4 regions of the Sphingomonas phoenicis genome follow, and region 1 is predicted to be linked to each of the others. Evidence: predicted binding sites of a transcription regulator. Region 1 holds the regulator's gene; each other region holds the start of a gene.

Evidence for each region. The regulator LexA, encoded in region 1, represses DNA repair genes until DNA is damaged. The targets are predictions, from matches to a motif close to GTTCCNCNCTTGTTCT.
Region 2: ABC319_RS19385 (ImuA family protein) is a predicted target of LexA. The motif match lies at 1,224-1,239, and genes of this name have one in related genera.
Region 3: radA (DNA repair protein RadA) is a predicted target of LexA. The motif match lies at 1,829-1,844, and genes of this name have one in related genera.
Region 4: ABC319_RS01565 (LexA family protein) is a predicted target of LexA. The motif match lies at 3,228-3,243, and genes of this name have one in related genera.

What each region holds. Positions count from the first base shown of each region.
Region 1 covers NZ_JBDFMC010000002.1:671,132-675,814, reverse strand. The annotation lists gene ABC319_RS04210 (ComEC/Rec2 family competence protein) at 1-1,650, shown strand, start outside; gene lexA (transcriptional repressor LexA) at 1,611-2,312, opposite strand; gene ABC319_RS04200 (molybdopterin molybdotransferase MoeA) at 2,369-3,550, opposite strand; gene moaC (cyclic pyranopterin monophosphate synthase MoaC) at 3,547-4,017, opposite strand; gene trpC (indole-3-glycerol phosphate synthase TrpC) at 4,014-4,683, opposite strand, start outside.
Region 2 covers NZ_JBDFMC010000005.1:109,587-114,269, reverse strand. The annotation lists gene ABC319_RS19395 (Ros/MucR family transcriptional regulator) at 91-597, shown strand; gene ABC319_RS19390 (hypothetical protein) at 615-1,064, opposite strand; gene ABC319_RS19385 (ImuA family protein) at 1,343-2,020, shown strand; gene ABC319_RS19380 (Y-family DNA polymerase) at 1,935-3,734, shown strand; gene ABC319_RS19375 (error-prone DNA polymerase) at 3,731-4,683, shown strand, end outside.
Region 3 covers NZ_JBDFMC010000002.1:185,884-190,566, forward strand. The annotation lists gene ABC319_RS01605 (PadR family transcriptional regulator) at 1-234, shown strand, start outside; gene ABC319_RS01610 (DUF2218 domain-containing protein) at 231-521, shown strand; gene ABC319_RS01615 (glycosyltransferase family 4 protein) at 538-1,728, opposite strand; gene radA (DNA repair protein RadA) at 1,860-3,230, shown strand; gene ABC319_RS01625 (CvpA family protein) at 3,304-3,870, shown strand; gene ABC319_RS01630 (iron-sulfur cluster assembly scaffold protein) at 3,867-4,310, shown strand; gene ABC319_RS01635 (cation:proton antiporter domain-containing protein) at 4,310-4,683, shown strand, end outside.
Region 4 covers NZ_JBDFMC010000002.1:178,327-183,009, forward strand. The annotation lists gene ABC319_RS01545 (SOS response-associated peptidase family protein) at 1-331, opposite strand, end outside; gene ABC319_RS01550 (hypothetical protein) at 331-555, opposite strand; gene ABC319_RS01555 (Npun_F0296 family exosortase-dependent surface protein) at 680-1,351, shown strand; gene ABC319_RS01560 (Y-family DNA polymerase) at 1,498-2,766, opposite strand; gene ABC319_RS01565 (LexA family protein) at 2,763-3,188, opposite strand; gene ABC319_RS01570 (hypothetical protein) at 3,361-3,534, shown strand; gene ABC319_RS01575 (hypothetical protein) at 3,535-3,741, shown strand; gene ABC319_RS01580 (thermonuclease family protein) at 3,744-4,109, shown strand; gene ABC319_RS01585 (hypothetical protein) at 4,276-4,458, opposite strand.

The sequences.
Region 1 (4,683 bases):
CGGCTGATGCCGCCGCCGACCGCGGCGGTTCCCGGCGCCTATGACTATGCGCGGGTCGCATGGTTCGCGCAGATCGGCGCGACGGGGCGGGGCTTCGCGCCTGTCCAGGTGATCGCCGCCGGCCGTTCGCAACCGGGATTGCGCGCGGCGCTTACCGCCCACATCCAGGCGCGGCTGCCCGGCAGCGCGGGCGGCATCGCCGCGGCGCTCGCCGCCGGGGACACGGGCGCGATTGACGAGGAGGATGCGGAGGCGATGCGGGCGGCGGGTCTGGCGCACCTGCTGTCGGTCAGCGGGCTGCACATCACCGCGGTCGTGGGCGCGACGATGCTTCTGGTGTTGAGCGTCCTGGCGCTGTTCCCCCCGCTTGCGCTACGCTGGCGACTGCCGCTGGTGGCCGCGGCGGCCGGGGCGTTGATGGCCATCGCCTATACCCTGCTGACCGGGGCCGAGGTGCCGACGATACGGTCGTGCGTGGCGGCGCTGCTGGTATTGGCGGCACTGGCGCTGGGACGAGCGGCGATGACGTTGCGACTGGTCGCCGCGGGGGCGATGGTCGTGCTGGCAGCATGGCCCGAGGCCCTGGCAGGGCCGAGTTTCCAGCTGTCGTTCGCGGCGATCACCGCGATCGTCGCGGTGCACGATCATCCCGCCCTGCGACAGATCGCGGATCGACGCGAGCGGGGCTGGCGGCGGCCGGCACGAGCGCTGGCGATGCTGCTGATCACCGGCGTGGTGGTGGAGGCGGCGCTCATGCCGATCGCCGTCTATCATTTCCACCGCGCCGGATTGTACGGCGCCCTTGCCAATATCGTCGCGATCCCGCTGACGACGTTCATCATCATGCCACTGGAACTGCTCGCCCTGCTGCTCGACGTCGCAGGGCTCGGTGCGCCGGCGTGGTGGGGGACGGAACAGGCGCTAGCGCTGCTGCTATGGCTGGCACGGACCGTTGCGGCGGCGCCGGGGGCGGTCACGGCGTGGCCGGCCATGCCGGACGGTGCCTTTGCCGCGATCGTCGCCGGTGGGCTGTGGCTGGCGCTGTGGCAGACGCGGGTGCGCCGGTGGGGTGTCCTGCCGCTGGTGCTAGGCATCGCGTGGGCGATGGCGACGCCGGTGCCGGACCTGCTGGTGACCGGCGACGGCCGGCACGCGGCGATCAGGACGGCGCGGGGTGAGGTCGCGATCCTGCGCGACCGCACCGGCGACTACATGCGCGACGTTCTGGCGGCGAACGGCGGCACGGCGACCGAACCGGTGCTGATGGCCGAGACGCAAGGGGTTCGATGCACGCGAGACCTGTGCCTGGCCACCATCGACGACCGCTGGCGCATACTGATGACGAGGAGCGCCGACATGGTTCCCGCCGGCGACCTGATCGCAGCATGCCGGCAGGCCGATGTCGCGGTCAGCGAACGGCGACTGCCGGGCGCATGCCGGCCACGCTGGCTGAAGCTGGACCGCGAGACGCTGGCCCGCACCGGGGGAGTGTCGGTCACCTTCGCGACCGGCCGTGTCGTCACCGTGCGCGACCCCGGCGACGAGCATCCCTGGATCGATCCACCACGAACCGGCGCCGCGCCGATCCCGTCGGCGCAGTCGCCCGCCGGTCAGTCGTACCGGCGGAGCAGGCCCGACAGCTTGCCCTGAATGCGGACCTGCTGGGGTGCGTAGCGCTGCGGATCGTAGGAGCGGTTGGCGGGATCGAGGCGAACCATCGTGCCCTCTCGCCGGAAGAACTTCAGCGTCGCCTCCGCCTCGTCGATCAGGGCCACCACGATCTCGCCGTCGCGCGCGACCTCTGTCCGGCGGACCAGCGCATAGTCGCCATCGAGAATGCCCGCCTCGACCATCGAATCGCCGGAGACCTCCAGCGCGTAATGATCACCCTGGCCGAGCAGCGCCGCGGGTACCGACAGCATCGTCGATCCCTCGAACGCCTCGATCGGGACACCGGCAGCGATGCGGCCATGCAGCGGAATTTCGACGACATCGTTCGCGGGAGCCCGCGAATGTTGAGGAAGTTGCGACTGACCACCAACATTGGCACCACCAACGTTGACGCGGCCACGTGCCTTCTTCTCGACCTTCTCGGGCCGGTCGGGCATCCGCAGCACCTCCAGCGCGCGAGCGCGGTTCGGCAAGCGACGGATGAACTGCCGCTCCTCGAGCGCCGAGATCAGGCGGTGCACGCCGGATTTCGACTTCAGGTCGAGCGCCTCCTTCATCTCCTCGAACGAGGGGGAGACGCCCGTATCCTTCAGGCGATCGTTGATGAAGCAGACCAGTTCGTGCTGCTTGCGCGTGAGCATGCCGAGCCTCCGTCGGGGAACAGACGAGGAACCGATATGGAACAATCCGGCTTGCGTCAAGCGATCATCAGGATTTCCGCCGATTCGCCGGCGATCGCCGCCGGTGCACACGCCGCCCGGATGACGAGGCACGTCGAACGGGCCAGGGTCAGGAGCATCGAGCTGTCCTGAATGGTCGAGGCATAGGCGCGGCCATCCCGCAACTCGGCACGAAGATAATCGGTCCGGCCGCCATTGGCGGGCAGATCCTCGCCCAGAATCGCGTGGCCGATCGCGGGCAGCGGATCGGCCGCACCGGCCAGCCGCGCCACGAGCGGCAGGACGAACAGGGTGGCGGTGACGAAGGCCGACACCGGGTTGCCCGGCAGGCCCAGCACCAGCATGTCGCCGCGTCGCCCGGCCATCATCGGCTTGCCGGGACGGAGAGCGATGCGCCAGAAATCGATCGCGCCGCCCGCCGCCTCCAGCGCGGGCCGGACCAGATCATGGTCGCCCACCGACGCGCCGCCGGTCGTGACGAGCAGATCGGCATCGACGGCGGCGAACGCGTCGCGCAGCACGTCCAGCCGGTCGGGCAGAATGCCGAGATCGATCAGGTCGACCGGCAGCGCCATCAGCATCGCCGCGAGCATCGCGCCGTTGGATTCGGGCAATGCGGCGGGATCGTTCGCGGGGCCGGGTGCGACCAGTTCGTCGCCGGTAGCGGCGATGGCGACGCGAATCCGGCGGCGGGCGGGCAAATCGGCGACGCCGCCGGTCGCAGCGACGGCGATGCGAGCGGGCGTGAACCGGTCGCCGGCCCTGATCAGCAGATCCCCGGATGAGAAATCGAGCCCCCGCGGGCGCACATTGCGCCCGCAGCGGAGCGGTCCTTCTCCGGTCAGGGTCAGGGCGTCGCCATCGCGAGCCGCCTCTTCCTGGATCAGCACCGTGTCCGCGCCGGACGGCAGCGCCGCGCCGGTGAAGATGCGGGTCGCCTGGCCGGGCAGGACGGTGCCGGCGAACGGGCGGCCGGCCGCACTTTCGCCGATCACCTGCCAAGGGCCAGGCATGTCGGCGAAGCGGATGGCGTAACCGTCCATCGCCGAGAGGTCGGCGGCAGGCTGTGTTCGCCGCGCCAGGACATCGTCTGCCGCCCATCGTCCCGCCGCGCCACGAATGGGCACCCGTTCCGGTGCGACCGGCGTGACCAGCGCGAGCAGGCGTGCCTGCGCCTCGGCGACCGGGATCAGCGTCATGGCCGCTGCCAGTCGCCCGACTTGCCCCCGGATTTGGCGACGACACGGACATCGTCGATCACCATGTGGCGATCGACCGCCTTCACCATGTCGTAGACCGTCAGCAGCGCGACCGTCGCGGCGGTAAGCGCCTCCATCTCGACACCGGTCTGGCCGGTGGTGGCGCAGGTCGCGGTGACTTCCACTCCGTCGTCGAGCAGCGCCAGATCGATGGCGACGCGCGTCAGCGGCAGGGGATGGCAGAGCGGGATCAGGTCGGCGGTACGCTTCGCCGCCATGATGCCGGCGACGCGAGCGACCGCGAGGACATCTCCCTTCCTGGCACCGGCGTCGCGGACCAGGGCGAGCGCCTCTGCCGACAGGATGATGCGTCCGCGGGCGGTAGCCTCCCGCGCGGTCGCAGCCTTGGCGCCGACATCGACCATGCGGGCGGCGCCACTCTCGTCGAGATGGGTAAGGCCGGTCATCCGATCAGGGCGCGGGTCGCCGCCTCCACGTCGGGCTGACGCATCAACGCCTCGCCGATCAGGAAGCAGTGGACACCCTGCGCGGCCAGTGCGTCGAGATCGGCGCGGGTCGACAGGCCGCTCTCGGCAACGAAGGTGCAGTCGGCGGGAGCCAGCGCCTTCAATCGGGCGGATCGCCCGGTATCGATCGAGAAGTCACGCAGGTCGCGATTGTTGACGCCGATCAGGCGCGACCGGAGCCGGAGCGCCCGCGCCAGTTCGGCCTCATCATGGACTTCGATCAGGCAATCCATGCCCTGATCGATCGCCGCCGCCTCGATCTCGGCGAGCAGCCCGTCGTCCAGCGCGGCGACGATGAGGAGGATGGCATCGGCGCCGATCGCCCGCGCCTCTACCGCCTGCCACGGATCGATCGTGAAATCCTTGCGGAGGACGGGGATCGAGACGGCCGCGCGCGCCGCGACCAGATAGGCGTCGGCACCCTGGAAATAGTGCTCGTCGGTCAGCACCGACAGGCACGCGGCGCCACCGGCCTGATAGGCGGCGGCATGGGCGGGCGGATCGAAATCCGGGCGGATCAACCCTTTGGAGGGACTAGCCTTCTTCACCTCGGCGATGAGGGCATGTCCTGCCTTCGCATCGAGGGCGGCGCGAAAGCCGCGCGGC
Region 2 (4,683 bases), on a different contig from region 1:
CGCGGCTTGACGTTGCTCTCGCTATACGGGCGTTTGACACCAATGCGGTTCGGCGAGCGGCCGGCCGCTAAACTGATGATGGGAGTGGTAATGGCGGAAGGACAAGGCGGCGCTGAATCGGTCAACGCTGTGGAGCTTGCGGCGGAGCTGACGATCGCTTGGCTCAGCAACTCCAATACCCGTGTTGCCGCCGACGACGTTCCTGGCTTCCTCCAGTCGATGCACAATGCGGTAAGCCAGCTTTCAAACGTCGTTCCCAAGGTCGGGGAAGCGCAGCCGGAGGCAGGGTTCGCACCAGCGGTGAGCGTCCGCAAGTCGCTAGCGTCGAAGGATCACATCGTTAGCATGATCGACGGCAAGCCGTACAAGACGCTTCGCCGCCATCTGGCGACCAACGGCCTCACGCCGGAGGAATACCGGCAGCGTTATGGCCTCAAGCCCGACTACCCGATGGTCGCGGAGAACTACAGCGCCACTCGTTCTGCCATGGCCAAGTCGCTCGGGCTCGGCCGCAAACGTAGCGCGCCCAGTGAGCCGGAGCCGGCTCCGGCGCCGGCCAAGGCGGCACCCAAGCGCAGGAACCGTGCGAAGAGCTGATCGGTGAAGGATTTGCCCTAGGGACCGCCGAGCAGCCGTTCGCGTGTCAGTCGGGGATCCTCGAACAGGTCGCGAAGTGCCCGCAGCCGATAGGCATTCCACCACCGTTGCCAGCGGTGCTCGGCAGCATCGTGGAGCATATGGCAGCGCTGACACAGCGCAGCCAAGTTCGCGGGCGCGCTGTTCGCGGGATCATGGTCCAGGTGCGCGCACGCGAGCACGACGTAGGTCACGCGCACGACAGCCAGATCGAAGGCCTGTCGTGTCCTGATGCGGCGCCCCGTTCCCGATCGCCAGCAGGCGTTGTTGGCGTCCCACCAGCGACCGTCGCCGAGGTGCGCGATCAGTCGCAGATGCGGCCGCGCGCACTGCTCACACCGAGCGCCTGCACGATCAAAGCGAATGGCCGCAGAGAGCTGGGGCCAGTCGATCGGATAAAGCCAGCGGTTCTCGGGTCGGATCGGCACAACGATCCTATGAGTCAGCCAAGCGCCAAACGAAAGAAAAATCTTCTCCTTATGTTTATGCCTTGTCGTGGGTCTGTTCCGCAGGATTCCGCCGTTCCCGCGGTGCCTTAGTCTCTTACCGCACCCGTTCGGCCGGGTTGACGGCTCCCCCTCGTTGACGGAACATAGAGAGAACGATCTGAGTCTAGTCGATTATGCCAGCCGCTTCCGTTCCGCTTAACCCTTCTCTCGCCGACCTCCGCGCTTTCGCAGCGCCGGCCGCCCAGGACCACCGCGTCATGCCGTTCGGAATTACTGATCTCGATGCTCGTCTAGGTGGAGGGCTTCGTGCGGGCGCGCTGCACGAAGCGACGGCGCTCGCGGCCACGCTGGCAGACGATGCCGCAACGACGCTCTTCCTCGCCGGCATCGCCGCGCGAGAGGCGTTTGGACGTGGTCAGCCGGTGCTTTGGGTGACCTGCCGAACGGATCTGTACGCGCCGGGTCTCGCCCAAGCGGGGCTTCTGGCGTCTGATGTCATCTATGCCGAAGCGCGGGAGGACGCGCAGCTGCTGGCGGTCATGGAGGACGCGGTGCGAGACGGCACCCCGGCAGCAGTGATCGGAGAGATTTCGCGCCTCCCGATGATAGCGGCGCGGCGTTTGCAGCTCGTGGCAGCCGACGCGGACATCCCGGTGCTACTGCTGCGCCGATCGCGGGCGCGCCAGCCCGACCCGTATGCCGAGCCATCGGCCGCATGGACCCGTTGGCGGATAGGCGTTGCGCCATCCGCACGCCTCGCCGTGGCGGGGGTAGGCCGCGCGCGCTGGCAGGTCGAACTGGTGCGACAGCGCGGCGGTGAACCATTTTCCCTGATCGTGGAGGGATGCGATGAGACGGGTCGTCTCACTGTTCCTGCCGCACTTGGCCATCGAGAGGCTGAGGCGGTTGGAGCGGTACGCACCGCGGCGGCCTGAGCCGCTGCGCGCCATCGAGCTGCCTGTCGATACCGATCCCGGTGCCTGTTCGGTCCCGCGCGGTGGTGGCTGGCGGCCGGGCGCACGATGGGCGCGAGCTGAAGAGCCAACCCGCGCGGAGGTGGAGCGGCAGGTAGCCGCCCTCCCCGTCCATGCTCAGCCTCCGGTCCGAGAACTGGGGCGTCGCTTGGAAGCGGCTGATCAGCCGTTTCGCCACGGCACCAAGCTGGCATCGCCGACTGCGCCGGCCGCAGCGATGGCGGCCGCTGGGACGGGTCACGAGCCGCTGGTGCTCGTCGGAAAAGTTGGTCGACGCGAGGAGGTGGTCTCCGCCTGCGCGTCCGCGCGGAGCTTGGGCATCAGCATCGGCATGGCGGCGACCCATGCACGAGCGCTCGTCGCCGAACTCGACGTGCGGCCTGCTCAGCCCGACGCGGATGCCGCGGTCCTTTCCCGGCTTGCATTGTTGGCGGTCAGGCGGTGGTCTCCGCTCGTCGAGGTCACTCCGCCGGATGGCCTCTGGCTGGACCTGGCGGGCTGCGCGCATCTGCATGGCGGAGAAGAGCGGTTCGCCCGGCGCCTGCGATCGTTCTGCGCGCGCGCGGGGTTCACTGCCCGCGTCGCGGTCGCGGACACGCCCGGCGCCGCGCACGCTCTCGCCCGGTTCGGACCGGCCGATCTGACCTGGGCGCCTGCCGGCGGGACGGTCGCGGCCATCGCCTCCCTGCCGGTCGCGGCGTTGCGGCTCGAGCCGGTGGCGTTAAGCGCCGCGCGCCGCTTCGGGTTCGAGGCGATTGGTGATCTCCTGCCCGTCGCGCGGGGTCCCCTCGCCCGGCGATTGGGCCTCGGAGTGGTGACCCGCCTCGATCAGGCGCTGGGCGCCGCGGCAGAGCCGATCACGGCCGTGAGCGATCCTGTCGCGCCGGCTGTCGAGCGTCGTCTGCTGGAGCCGATCGGCACCGCGGAAGCAATCGTGCAGGTCATGGCGGACCTTCTCGATGACCTTGCCGGTGTCTTGCAGGAGCGTGGGCTCGGCGCAAGGTCGGTCCAGCTATCCTGCCTCCGTGTGGACGGCGGCGAGCAGCGCGTCGCGATCGGCACCTCGCGCGCGACGCGCGATGCGAAGCATCTTCTGCGCCTCCTGAAGCTCAGGGTCGAGCGCATCGATCCAGGTCTGGGACTGGAACAGTTCTGCATGGTGGCGCCGCATACCGAGCCGCTTGTTGCGACGGACCTCGGTGCCGTCCTGGCGGGCGAGGTGCTCGTGCGGGATCCCGCTCGCCTCGTCGACGTCGTCGCCGGCAGGATTGGGGAGCGGTCAGTGTATTGCGTCGCTCCGCTGGAGAGCCACGTCCCTGAGCGGGCGGCCGTCAGGGTTGATCCGGTCGGCGAGACCGGAGCGTGGCCAAGTTGGCCACGGCCGGTACGCCTGTTCGCCCATCCGGAGCCTCTCGCGAGCGTGATCGCGTTGCTGCCTGACCATCCCCCGCGACGGTTCGAGTGGCGCGGCCGCTCCCACCGCGTCGTCGCCGGCGACGGACCGGAGCGCATCCATGGCGAGTGGTGGCGGCGCGAGGCCGAGGTTTGGGCGGTGCGCGACTATTACCGCGTCGAGGACGAGGCGGGGGGTCGGTACTGGGTGTTCCGGCGCGGTGATGGAGTGGAGGACGATACCGGCGATCGAAGCTGGTGGATTCACGGCGTGTTCGGATGACGGACTATGTCGAGTTGCAGCTCCTCACCCACTTTTCACTTCTCCGAGGCGCCTCGTCTCCGGAAGAGCTCTTTTCGGCCGCGGCGCTGCTCGGGTATCGGGCGCTCGGCGTGGCCGACCTGGGTACGGTCGCCGGCGTCGTCAGGGCTTGGGAGGCGCAGAAGCAGACCTCCGTACGCTCGATCGCGGGAGCGCGTGTCGATTTCGTAGATGGCCGACGACTGATCCTGTACCCGACCGATCGGCCCGCCTGGTCGAGGCTATGTCGTTTGTTGACCATCGGGAAGCGCCGCGCCGGCAAAGGCGGCTGCGAGCTTCAATGGCAGGATCTGGCACCGTGGTCTGAGGGGTTGATCGCGATCCTCCTTCCGGAGGAGCCGGACGAAGCGAACTCAGCGGCGCTGGCAGACCTCAAGGCGCTCTACGGCCGACGGGGGTACCTGGCGTTGTTTCAGCGGCGCCGGCCGGGTGATGCGGTGCGCATCGATGCGCTCGCCCGGCAGGCGCGGGAAGCGGGCGTGCGCGCGGTCGTGACGGGTGCCGTGCTTTACCATGCGCCCGAGGCGCGCCTCCTTCAGGACGTGGTGACCGCGGTCCGGGAGAAATGCACGGTGGACGAGCTCGGCTACCGCCGCGAGGTCAACGCGGATCGCGCGCTCAAGTCGCCGGAGGAAATGGTGCGGCGTTTCGCCGCCTATCCGGATGCGCTGCGCGCCAGCGTCGACATCGCGCGAGCCTGCACCTTTGACCTGGGAGAGCTCGCCTACCAATACCCCCACGAGCGGTTGATCGAAGGGCTGAGCGCACACGAGGCGCTGGAGCAGCTAACGGCGGAAGCGGCCGGGCAGATGTTCGCCGACGACGTGCCGGCGGCATACCGGGACCAGCTCGACCACGAATTGAAGCTGATCCGCGAGCTGTCCTACGCGCCCTACTTCTTGACCGTCCA
Region 3 (4,683 bases), 490 kb from region 1:
GGACGTGCGCAACTCGCCGAGCAGGCCGAACTGGTGGACGCGCTCATGGCGCGCCTGCGATCCCTGGGCGAGCACCGCGAACGAACCGACGGAGCGCCCATCCGCCGGGCGATGGGCAATCTGAAGGTGGCGCTTGCCGATCGCCTGGGGCGCGGCGAGTTTTCGGAACAGACGCTCCACGATGTCGTCGCATTGATCGACGAGGTCGCACAGAAGATCGAGCGGCTGCGGTGAACGTGTCGGTCGCACGGGTGCCGACGGGGTCGGCCAGCCGCTATCTCCAGCAACTCGCCAAGCACTGGGGCCACAAGATGACGGTCGCGTTCACCGCGGAGGAGGGAACGATCGACTTCCCAAACGGTGCGCGGCTGGCGATGCGCGCCGAAAGCGAGACGCTGGACGTCGTGCTGTCCGTACCCGATGGCGAGGACAGCGCGCGGATGCGCGACGTGGTGGCGAGCCATCTCGATCGCTTCGCGTTTCGAGAGGCGCCGCTGACGTTCGACTGGCAGGAGGGATAGGTCCGGCTGCCCGGCTTTACCCGGTCGCGATTGACGCAGGCGTGCTGCGGCGAGCGAGGAGCGTCAGGTAAGCATCCAGCACCGCCTGGTTCACGCTGTCCCACCGGTATTGCGCCGCCCGCGCATGCCCCGCTGCGCCAAGCTTGTCCCGCAGGCAAGGCTCGCCGACGATCCGGCCGATCGCATCGGCATAGGCGCTGGCATCGCGCGGCGGCACGAGGAACCCGGTAACCCCTTCCTCGACCAGATCGATCGCGCCGGTGGCGCGGGCGGCGACCACCGGCACGCCCGCGGCCATTGCCTCCAGCGTCACGTTGCCGAACGTTTCGGTGACGGATGGGTTGAAGAACACGTCCATCGAGGCGACGGCCTGGCCCAGCGCAGCGCCGCGCTGGAAGCCGGCGAACACCGCATCGGGAACCTGGGTGGCGAACCAGTCGCGCGCCGGGCCGTCGCCGATCACCAGGATCTTGTGCGGCACGCCCCGCGCGGTCAGCGCGGCCGCGACCTGCGCGAAGACGTCAAGCCCCTTCTCCTTCACCAGCCTGCCGAGGAAGCCGATTGCGACATCGCGGTCGCCGATTCCCAGTTCGCGCCGCCACGCCGGATCGCGGCGGTCGGGCGAGAACCGGTCGTGGTTCACCCCGCGCGACCAGATATCGATCGACGTCGTCACGCCCCATCCGCGCAGGATCGCGGCCATGCCGGGGGTGGGGACCAGCACCTCGTCCGACCGGTTGTAGAATCGCGTCAGCAGCCGTTCGACCGGCCGTTCGAGGAACTTCATGCCGTAATAGCGCGGATAGGTCTCAAATCGGGTATGGAGCGAGGCGACGGTGGCGATGCCGTGCCGCCGGCCCCAGCTCAGCGCGCGGTGGCCGAGCAGTTCGGGCGCCGAGACATGGACGATGTTGGGCGAGAACGCCGCCAGGTCGCGCCGTATCCTGCCCGGCAAGCCACGCGCCATCCGGTACTCGTCCCGTCCCAGCGGCAGCGGCAGTGCCGGCACGTCGACCAGATCGCCTGTCGCCGGGAACGCGGGCCGTGCGACCGTGGGTGAATAGACCCGCACCGTCACCCCCCGCGACATCAGGTGCGCCACCAGCAGGTTCAGCGCCTGATTGGCCCCGTCGCGAACATAATTGTAGTTGCCGCTGAACAGGGCGACGCGCAGGTCCGTGGCCGTCGGGGTATCGTTGACCTGCATGGGCCGGGGGCGATACCCGCGCACATCGCCGAGCGCCAGCCGCATCACCCGTTTGTGACCGATTTATTGCACATCGCCATGGGCCGCCGCCGGGTGTTGTGTTCCCGTCCCGTTCCGCTACATCGCGAGCCATGGCAAAGCCGCAGAAGCGATATGTGTGTCAGGCATGCGGGTCGGTGGCGTCGCGCTGGCAGGGCCAGTGCGGCGACTGCGCTGAGTGGAACACGCTGGTGGAGGAGGCCGGGGCGGTCGTCACTCCGTTCGCGGCGAAGCATAATCTGCACGGCGGTGGCCGGTCGATCGTGCTGACCTCGCTGGATGCGGAGGTGACGCTGCCGGCGCGGATGGCGACGGGGATCGCCGAGTTCGACCGCGCACTGGGCGGCGGCTTCGTCGAAGGATCGGCGACGCTGATCGGCGGCGATCCCGGGATCGGCAAGTCGACCCTGTTGCTCCAGGCGGCGGCGCGGCTGGCCAGTGCCGGGCGCACCGTCGCCTATGTCTCGGGCGAGGAGGCGGCGGATCAGGTCCGGTTGCGGGCACGACGGCTGGGGCTTGGGAACGCTCCGGTGCAACTGGCTGCGGCGACCTCTACCCGCGACATCCTGACCACCCTGTCGGCCGGTCCGCCGCCGGCGCTGCTGGTGATCGATTCGATCCAGACGATGCATTCCGACCTGATCGAGGGTGCGCCGGGCACGGTCAGCCAGGTCCGTGCCTCGTCGCAGGAGTTGATCCGTTTCGCCAAGGAACGCGGCACCGCACTGGTACTGGTCGGCCATGTCACCAAGGACGGCAGCATCGCCGGCCCGCGGGTGCTGGAGCACATGGTCGATACCGTGCTGGCGTTCGAGGGAGAGCGATCGCACCAGTACCGCATCCTGCGGGCGATCAAGAACCGGTTCGGCGGCACGGACGAGATCGGCGTCTTCTCGATGCAGACCGAGGGGCTGTCGGAGGTCGCCAATCCCTCCGCACTGTTCCTTACCCACCGCGAGGAGGGCGTGACGGGCGCGACGGTGTTTCCCGCGCTGGAGGGGACGCGGCCGGTGCTCGTCGAGATCCAGGCGCTGGTCGTCCGGCTCGCGAGCGGCGCGACACCGCGACGATCGGTGGTGGGGTGGGATTCCGGACGGCTGGCGATGATCCTGGCGGTGCTGGAGGCGCGCTGCGGCCTCTCTTTCTCGTCGTGCGAAGTCTATCTGAACATCGCCGGCGGCTACAAGGTGCAGGATCCCGCCGCCGATCTGGCCGTGGCCGCGGCATTGGTGTCGGCGTTGTCGGAGCGACCGGTCGCGGCGGAATCGGTGGCGTTCGGCGAAGTCGCCCTGTCGGGTGAGATCCGGCCGGTGGCGCACGGACCGTTGCGGCTGAAGGAAGCGGGCAAGCTGGGGTTCGAACGGGCGCTGGTGCCCGGTGCGATGGCGAGGGACGATGGACCGCTGCGGCTGACCGGCTTCCGGACGCTGGGCCAGTTCGTCGATCACATGCTGGGCCGTTGAGCGTCGGCGATCTTCATCCGCCCGCTGAAATTCTCTCTCGACTTCGCGGGCCGGTGCCGGTCTTAAGGCGGGCATGGCCCTGACCTCGCTCGACGTGATCGTCCTTCTCGCCGTTGCCGGTGCCGCGGTCATGGGCGCGGTACGCGGGTTCGTGACGGAGGTGCTGTCGCTCTTCGCGTGGATCGCGATCGTCGCCGCGCTGAAGCTGTTCCACATTCCCGTCGCGCAGGCACTGACGGGCGTCGTCGGCACCGTTTCCGGCGCCGCCGTCCTCGCCTTCGCCCTGCTGGCCGGCGTGACCTATATCGGCGGCAAGCTGGTGGCGAACGCGATCGGCCGGCGCACGCGGACCTCGGTGCTGGGCCCGGTCGACCGTGCGCTGGGTTTCGGCTTCGGCGCGCTGAAGGGGCTGATCCTGGCCAGTCTGGTTTTCCTGCTGACCGCGCTGGTGATCGATACGGTCGGTGGCGGGCCGGCGCGACGCCCCGCCTGGATGGTCAAGAGCCGCACCTACCCACTCCTGAACGCGACCAGTGCCGGCATCGCCGATTTCGTCGACCGGCGCCGGCGCGGATTGCCGGTGTTCGGCGCGCGCCCGCTGTCGGATCCCGCCGCGAACGCGACGGGCAGCGAATCATGAGCGGCACCCTCTACAACACCGATATCCTGCGGCTCGCTGCGACGATCCCGCATCACGAACGGCTGGTCGCGCCGATGGGGAGCAGCGAGCGCCGGTCGCCGATCTGTGGCAGCCGGGTGACCGTCGACGTCGATCTCGGTCCTGACGGTCGGGTCGCGGCGGTGGGTCTGCTCGTCCGCGCATGCGCCCTGGGCCAGGCGTCGTCGTCGCTACTGGCCGCCGGGATCGTGGGCCGTACGCCGGCCGAACTGGCCGCGGCGCGCGATGCATTGTCGGATTGGCTGGCGGCGGGGCAGGGGGAGGCACCCGACTGGCCCGGCGTCGCGATCTTTGCGCCGGCGCTGCCCCATACCGCCCGCCACGCCTCGATCCGGCTCGCGTTCGAGGCGGCGGCGGAGGCCGCGGCGATCGCGGCCACCGCGGATCGGGCGACCGGCTGATGCACGAGGCCGGAGAATTCTCGCTGCTGCGCGACGGGGCGGTCCTGCTGGGCATGGGGCTGGCGTTCGTGCTCCTGTTCCGGCGGCTCGGCCTGGGTGCGACGCTGGGCTATCTGGTCGCGGGCGCGGTCGTCGGGCCGCATGTCCTGGGGCTGGTTGGCGATGCCGAAGCGAAGATGGGCATCGCCGAACTTGGCATCACCCTGCTCCTCTTCATCGTCGGGCTGGAATTGAACCCCACGCGCCTATGGCGGATGAAGCAGGAGATCTTCGGCGTCGGGCTGATCCAGGTCGTCGCCTGCGGGCTGGCGATCACCGGGATCGTTCTGCTCGCCGGTTTCTCGCCGGCCGCCGCCCTGGCGCTTGGCCTCCC
Region 4 (4,683 bases), 490 kb from region 1:
CGCCCAGATCGTGCTTGTCGGGCGTCCACTCGCAAAATTCTGTTAGCGGTACGAGGCAGCGGTTCTCGGGCTTGTCCGCAAGCTTCCGCCACTGCGGCAGTCCAAGGTTGCGGACGTTGGTCATCGGCCAGGGTGCCTGACCGCCTAGGACATCCCAGCTCATCACGTCCCAGCCGCGGATGCCGTCCTGCTCGCGAATGACATAGTTGCGTCTCTTGGGGCGCAGCTCCTGCGGGTTGAATGTGTTTTCGCGGGGGCGCTCGTCGAAGAGTTTGCCCGTCGAGCTGAACAGCGTCTCGGGTTCACCCTTGTAGCGCGCCCGATTGCACATCAGCGACTGTGATCCGGTCGGCCGCCATCCTTGCTGTCCGGCGCTTCTTGCCCGTCGAGGGTCGCGGCATAAGCAAGCAGCGCGTCGACAACTTCAACCACAATGGAGCGCTTGCCTTCCATTCCAGAGGACGCCGGTACAGCTTGGAGCCGGTCGGCGACTTCGTTAGCGTCGAACGGCCATGACGGGGCCGCACTGGTTCCGCGATCGGTGCCTTGGGTCATCCAGCTTCTCTAGTCTCAAGGCATGCGCTCTGCCAGCGATGTCGCCCTTTAAATTGAGTCGTTTACGCCCTGTTAACCATTCCTGCCGTCTACACCGTCGGCGAAACGGACAGGAAGATTAAGTATGCGGACCACTATCTACGCTGCTGCCATAGCCGGCAGCCTGGCTGCCACCTCGGCTGGAGCCGTGACGTTCACTGCGACGAACGGCGGCCCCGGCACGTTTGCAGCCTCTGCTGCTGACGCGCAGTATACCTTCGAATCTGCCGTAACGGGTAGCGGTGGCGAGCCGGCTGGCTTTGCCCGTACGGGTGGTCAGACCACGAATGTTTCGATCAACGGGATTGCCGCCAATCCGTTCGGCGCGACTTCCGGCAACGGCTTTCTCTACGTCACCGCCGGGGGCATCTCGACCATCTCGGCGCTGGCAACGACCTATCAGATCATCTCTTTCTACGTTGGCTCGATCGATCTCGGCAACACGGTGTCGCTGCTCGCCGCTAATGGGAGCATCCTTGCGTCTTACGATGGCGATGCGCTCGCTTCACCCATCGCGCCCGATGGGCAGCAGACCTTGCCGCAGACCAATCGCCTGATCACGTTCGTCGCGGATGCTGGCGAGGCCTTCTCGGGCATCAGCTTCTCATCGAGCGTCAACTCGCTGGAGGTCGACAACGTCCGCTTCGCCACCGCGGTGCCAGAGCCGGCAACGTGGGCGATGATGCTGGTGGGCTTTGCGATGGTGGGTGCGGCAGCGCGTTACCGCCGTCGCCTGACCAATGTTCGTTTCGCCTAGGTTGCTCCCTGTTTCATAGGCGCTAACTCTGGCCGTCGGGAGCGATCCCGGCGGCCTTCTTTGCACACAATCTGCCCGCCACAACCGCAGACTGGCTCTTGTTGCCGGTGCGTACGGTGCTTTGGTGCTGCCTTGTGCTCATACCATTACGCTCGGACCGTCGGCACCTCAGCGATACTCGTCGTCCATGCAGGGGATCGCATTTCCGACCGCAGCTTCCATTCGCGCCTGAACCCCTGTGATGCAGTTACCGCGGTCCATCTGCCGAACCGTCCGTTAATCTCGTCGAGGGCCCCCATGAGCCGGTTGCGCTTGTCGGTGTCGCCCTCGAACAGCGTGCGCGGCCGCAGATCGGCGGCGACCAGATCATCCAGCATGATGCCAGCCTTGGTATAGGCGTAGCCATCCCGCCACGCCCGCTCAGCCCCCCGCCTGGCGGCGGCGATCAGTTCCAGGCTGTCGTTGGTCATCGGGTGCAGCGTCACGGTGCGCGATCCGGCATACTGCGGCCGCTCGGGCTTGTGCCGGTTTGTATGAAAGAAGGCCGTCAGCCGCGCTGCGACCAGGCCGTGGCTCCGTAACTTCTCGCCAGCGCGTAGAGCATACTGGCTGAGCGCTCCCATCAAACCGTCGAACGTCGTCACCGGTGTTCCAAAGGACCGGGTTACCGCCATTCCCTTCCGCTGCGGCTCGATCATCTCCACAGCGGACGAGGGCACGCCCCGCAGTTCAGCGACGAGCCGCTCCAGCACGACGGTGCCGACCGCCCGTGCCTGCTTCATCGGCATGTCCCTGAGCGCCTCAGCCGTGTCGATGCCAAGCGCTGCCAGCTTGCGTGCAGTGGCGCCTCCCACTCCCCAGACATCGCCAATCGGAAAAGCGGCCATGACCTGCTGTCGGGTATCCTGATGGCGCAGATCGGCAACGCCATTGAACCGCGCATCCTTCTTCGCGGCGGCGTTGGCGAGCTTGGCGAGCGTCTTCGTCTCCGCAATGCCGACGCAGGTCGGGATGGTCGTCCACTGGCGCACCTGGTCCCGCATGGCATGGGCGTGGGCTACCAGGTCGCGGCTCTCGAAGCCGGCAAGGTCAAGGAAGGTCTCGTCGATCGAGTAGATCTCGAAGTCGCGGGCGAATGCCTCGCAGGCGGCGATCACCCGGCGCTGCATGTCGCCATAGAGCGTGTAGTTCGACGACAGGACACGGATGCGGTGCTGGCGTACCTTGTCGCGCAGGTGGTGGATGGGATCGCCCATCTTGATCCCCAGCGCCTTTGCCTCTGCCGACCGAGCGATGGCGCAGCCGTCGTTGTTGGAGAGGACGATGACCGGCACCCCGACCAGACTGGCGTCGAACGCCCGCTCGCAGGACACATAGTAGTTGTTGCAGTCGATCAGCGCGATCGGCGGGCTCATGGCACCTGGCGAGCGACGCCCACCACCACTCCCCAGATCTCCACATGCTCATCGACCAGGATGTGCGAATAGCCTTCAGCCTCGGGCACCAGCCAGTGGCGGCCATCCATGTGACGCAGCCGCTTCAAGGTGCGTTCGCCGTGCACCAGCGCGACCACGATGGCACCCGCCCGCGGTTGCTTGGCGCGGTTCACGACGATCAGATCTCCGTCGTTGATCCCAGCGCCGCTCATCGACTGCCCCTCGACCCGCATGATGTAGCTGGCGGCAGGGTGCTGGACGAGCCAGGCGCCAAGGTCGATCGGCTCCTGCATGTCGTCCTGAGCTGGAGACGGGAAGCCGGCGGGAGTGCGGCACAGGAAGAACGGCACCTCCCGCGGCACCAGTTCGTACGGTATGTCGTGGAGCCGTAACCCGCTCATGCATCAGTCCCTTTTCTGACACGCCTTGTAACGCCAGCCAGAACGTAAAGGGAACAATGATTCTTGCAGAAGCCGGCTGCCGCTCGTATTTGGCCGCTCAAGAACCGGCTCGCAGGTCGTTGCTCGATCACAATCGAGCAGCACGGATGCAGTCGGATCGGCGGAGTGGATGATGCTGAACGACAAAGAGCGGGGTTACTATGCACGCCGCGCTGAAAAGGAGCTGCTGATGGCCGCTGCGACCGAGAACCGGGGCGCCTGTGCCAGCCACTACGCGCTGGCCAACCTGTACCTGAACCTGGCCTCCGCTGCGGAGGCCGAGGAGAAGCTTGCCCAGGCCGAGTAGGTGGCGCTCCATTTCATCGGCTTTCGCGGAGACGAATATACCCGAGCGGTGCGCCTGTTTGGCCTACCCGACTTCATCCATATCGGTTGGGATAGATGGGCAAAGCAGGAGGTGATGCTGGACGACGTGGCGGTGTTCGCGCGGGACACAGCTGATGATGCCCCATCCGCCTACAGCTTTCCCGACATCCGAGAAGACCAGCCCTGACGATGCCCGTCCTACCGCCACCCTTCATCTGTGCCGTCGTCTCGGTCTACGACGCTGACGGACCCATCCGGTGCGTCAACGGCATCAAGGTGCGCGTTGCCGGCATCAATGCCCGCGAGACGGACGGATCCTGCCGCATCAACGCCCCGTGCCCAACGATGCCCCACGAGCAGGCAAAGCCGATCGTCGAGCGCCTGGTGCTGCACAAGCGCCTGTTCTGCCAGCCGGTAGGGCGCAGCTACCATAGGGTTGTCGCCCGCTGCACGCTGCCGGATGGTCGATCGCTGTCGTGTGCGATCATCGCGGCCGGAGCAGGGGTCAGGTGGGACCGCTACTGGCAGCAGTACCGCATGGGCGAATGCCGCTGATAGCTGGCGTGGGGGAGGGGGCGAGAGCATCATTGGATGCTGCGTGCCGGCGCCTTGCAACCAAAAGAGTAAGTGGAGCGCCACCGGATCGCGCCAACGGCCTCTGAACCTTCAGCGGGCATCAGCACCCCCTGAATCTCGCTGCCGCCACCGCTCCGCCTGGTGATCAGTCGTCGTCTTCATCGTCCACGGTGTCTGCTTCGAGCCCAAGGTCGCGACTGAACGTCAGCGTTACCGTGTCTCCATCTTCATCAGCCTCGACCAATTCGTAGTGCTCCTCGGCAGCTGGCTCCATGACAGCTTCTACAAGCGCGCGGACTTCGGGCGAGAGGCCTTTTAGGTTCATCATCAAATGCCTTCTTGGTTCAATCGAACGCGCAACGAAGGTCAATGTAGAAGTGTCCGTTACCGACTTGTAGAACCCGACTCAACGGCAAGGAAACTGGTGTGAGTGGCTAGAGCACCGAGACCACTTACAGCTGAGGATAGGTCGGGCGACGGGATAAATGATTATCGATACCTCGCCCCAGAAGCTGAGATGGTGACAATCGCAGCGAAAAGAAGGTGCGCCCGC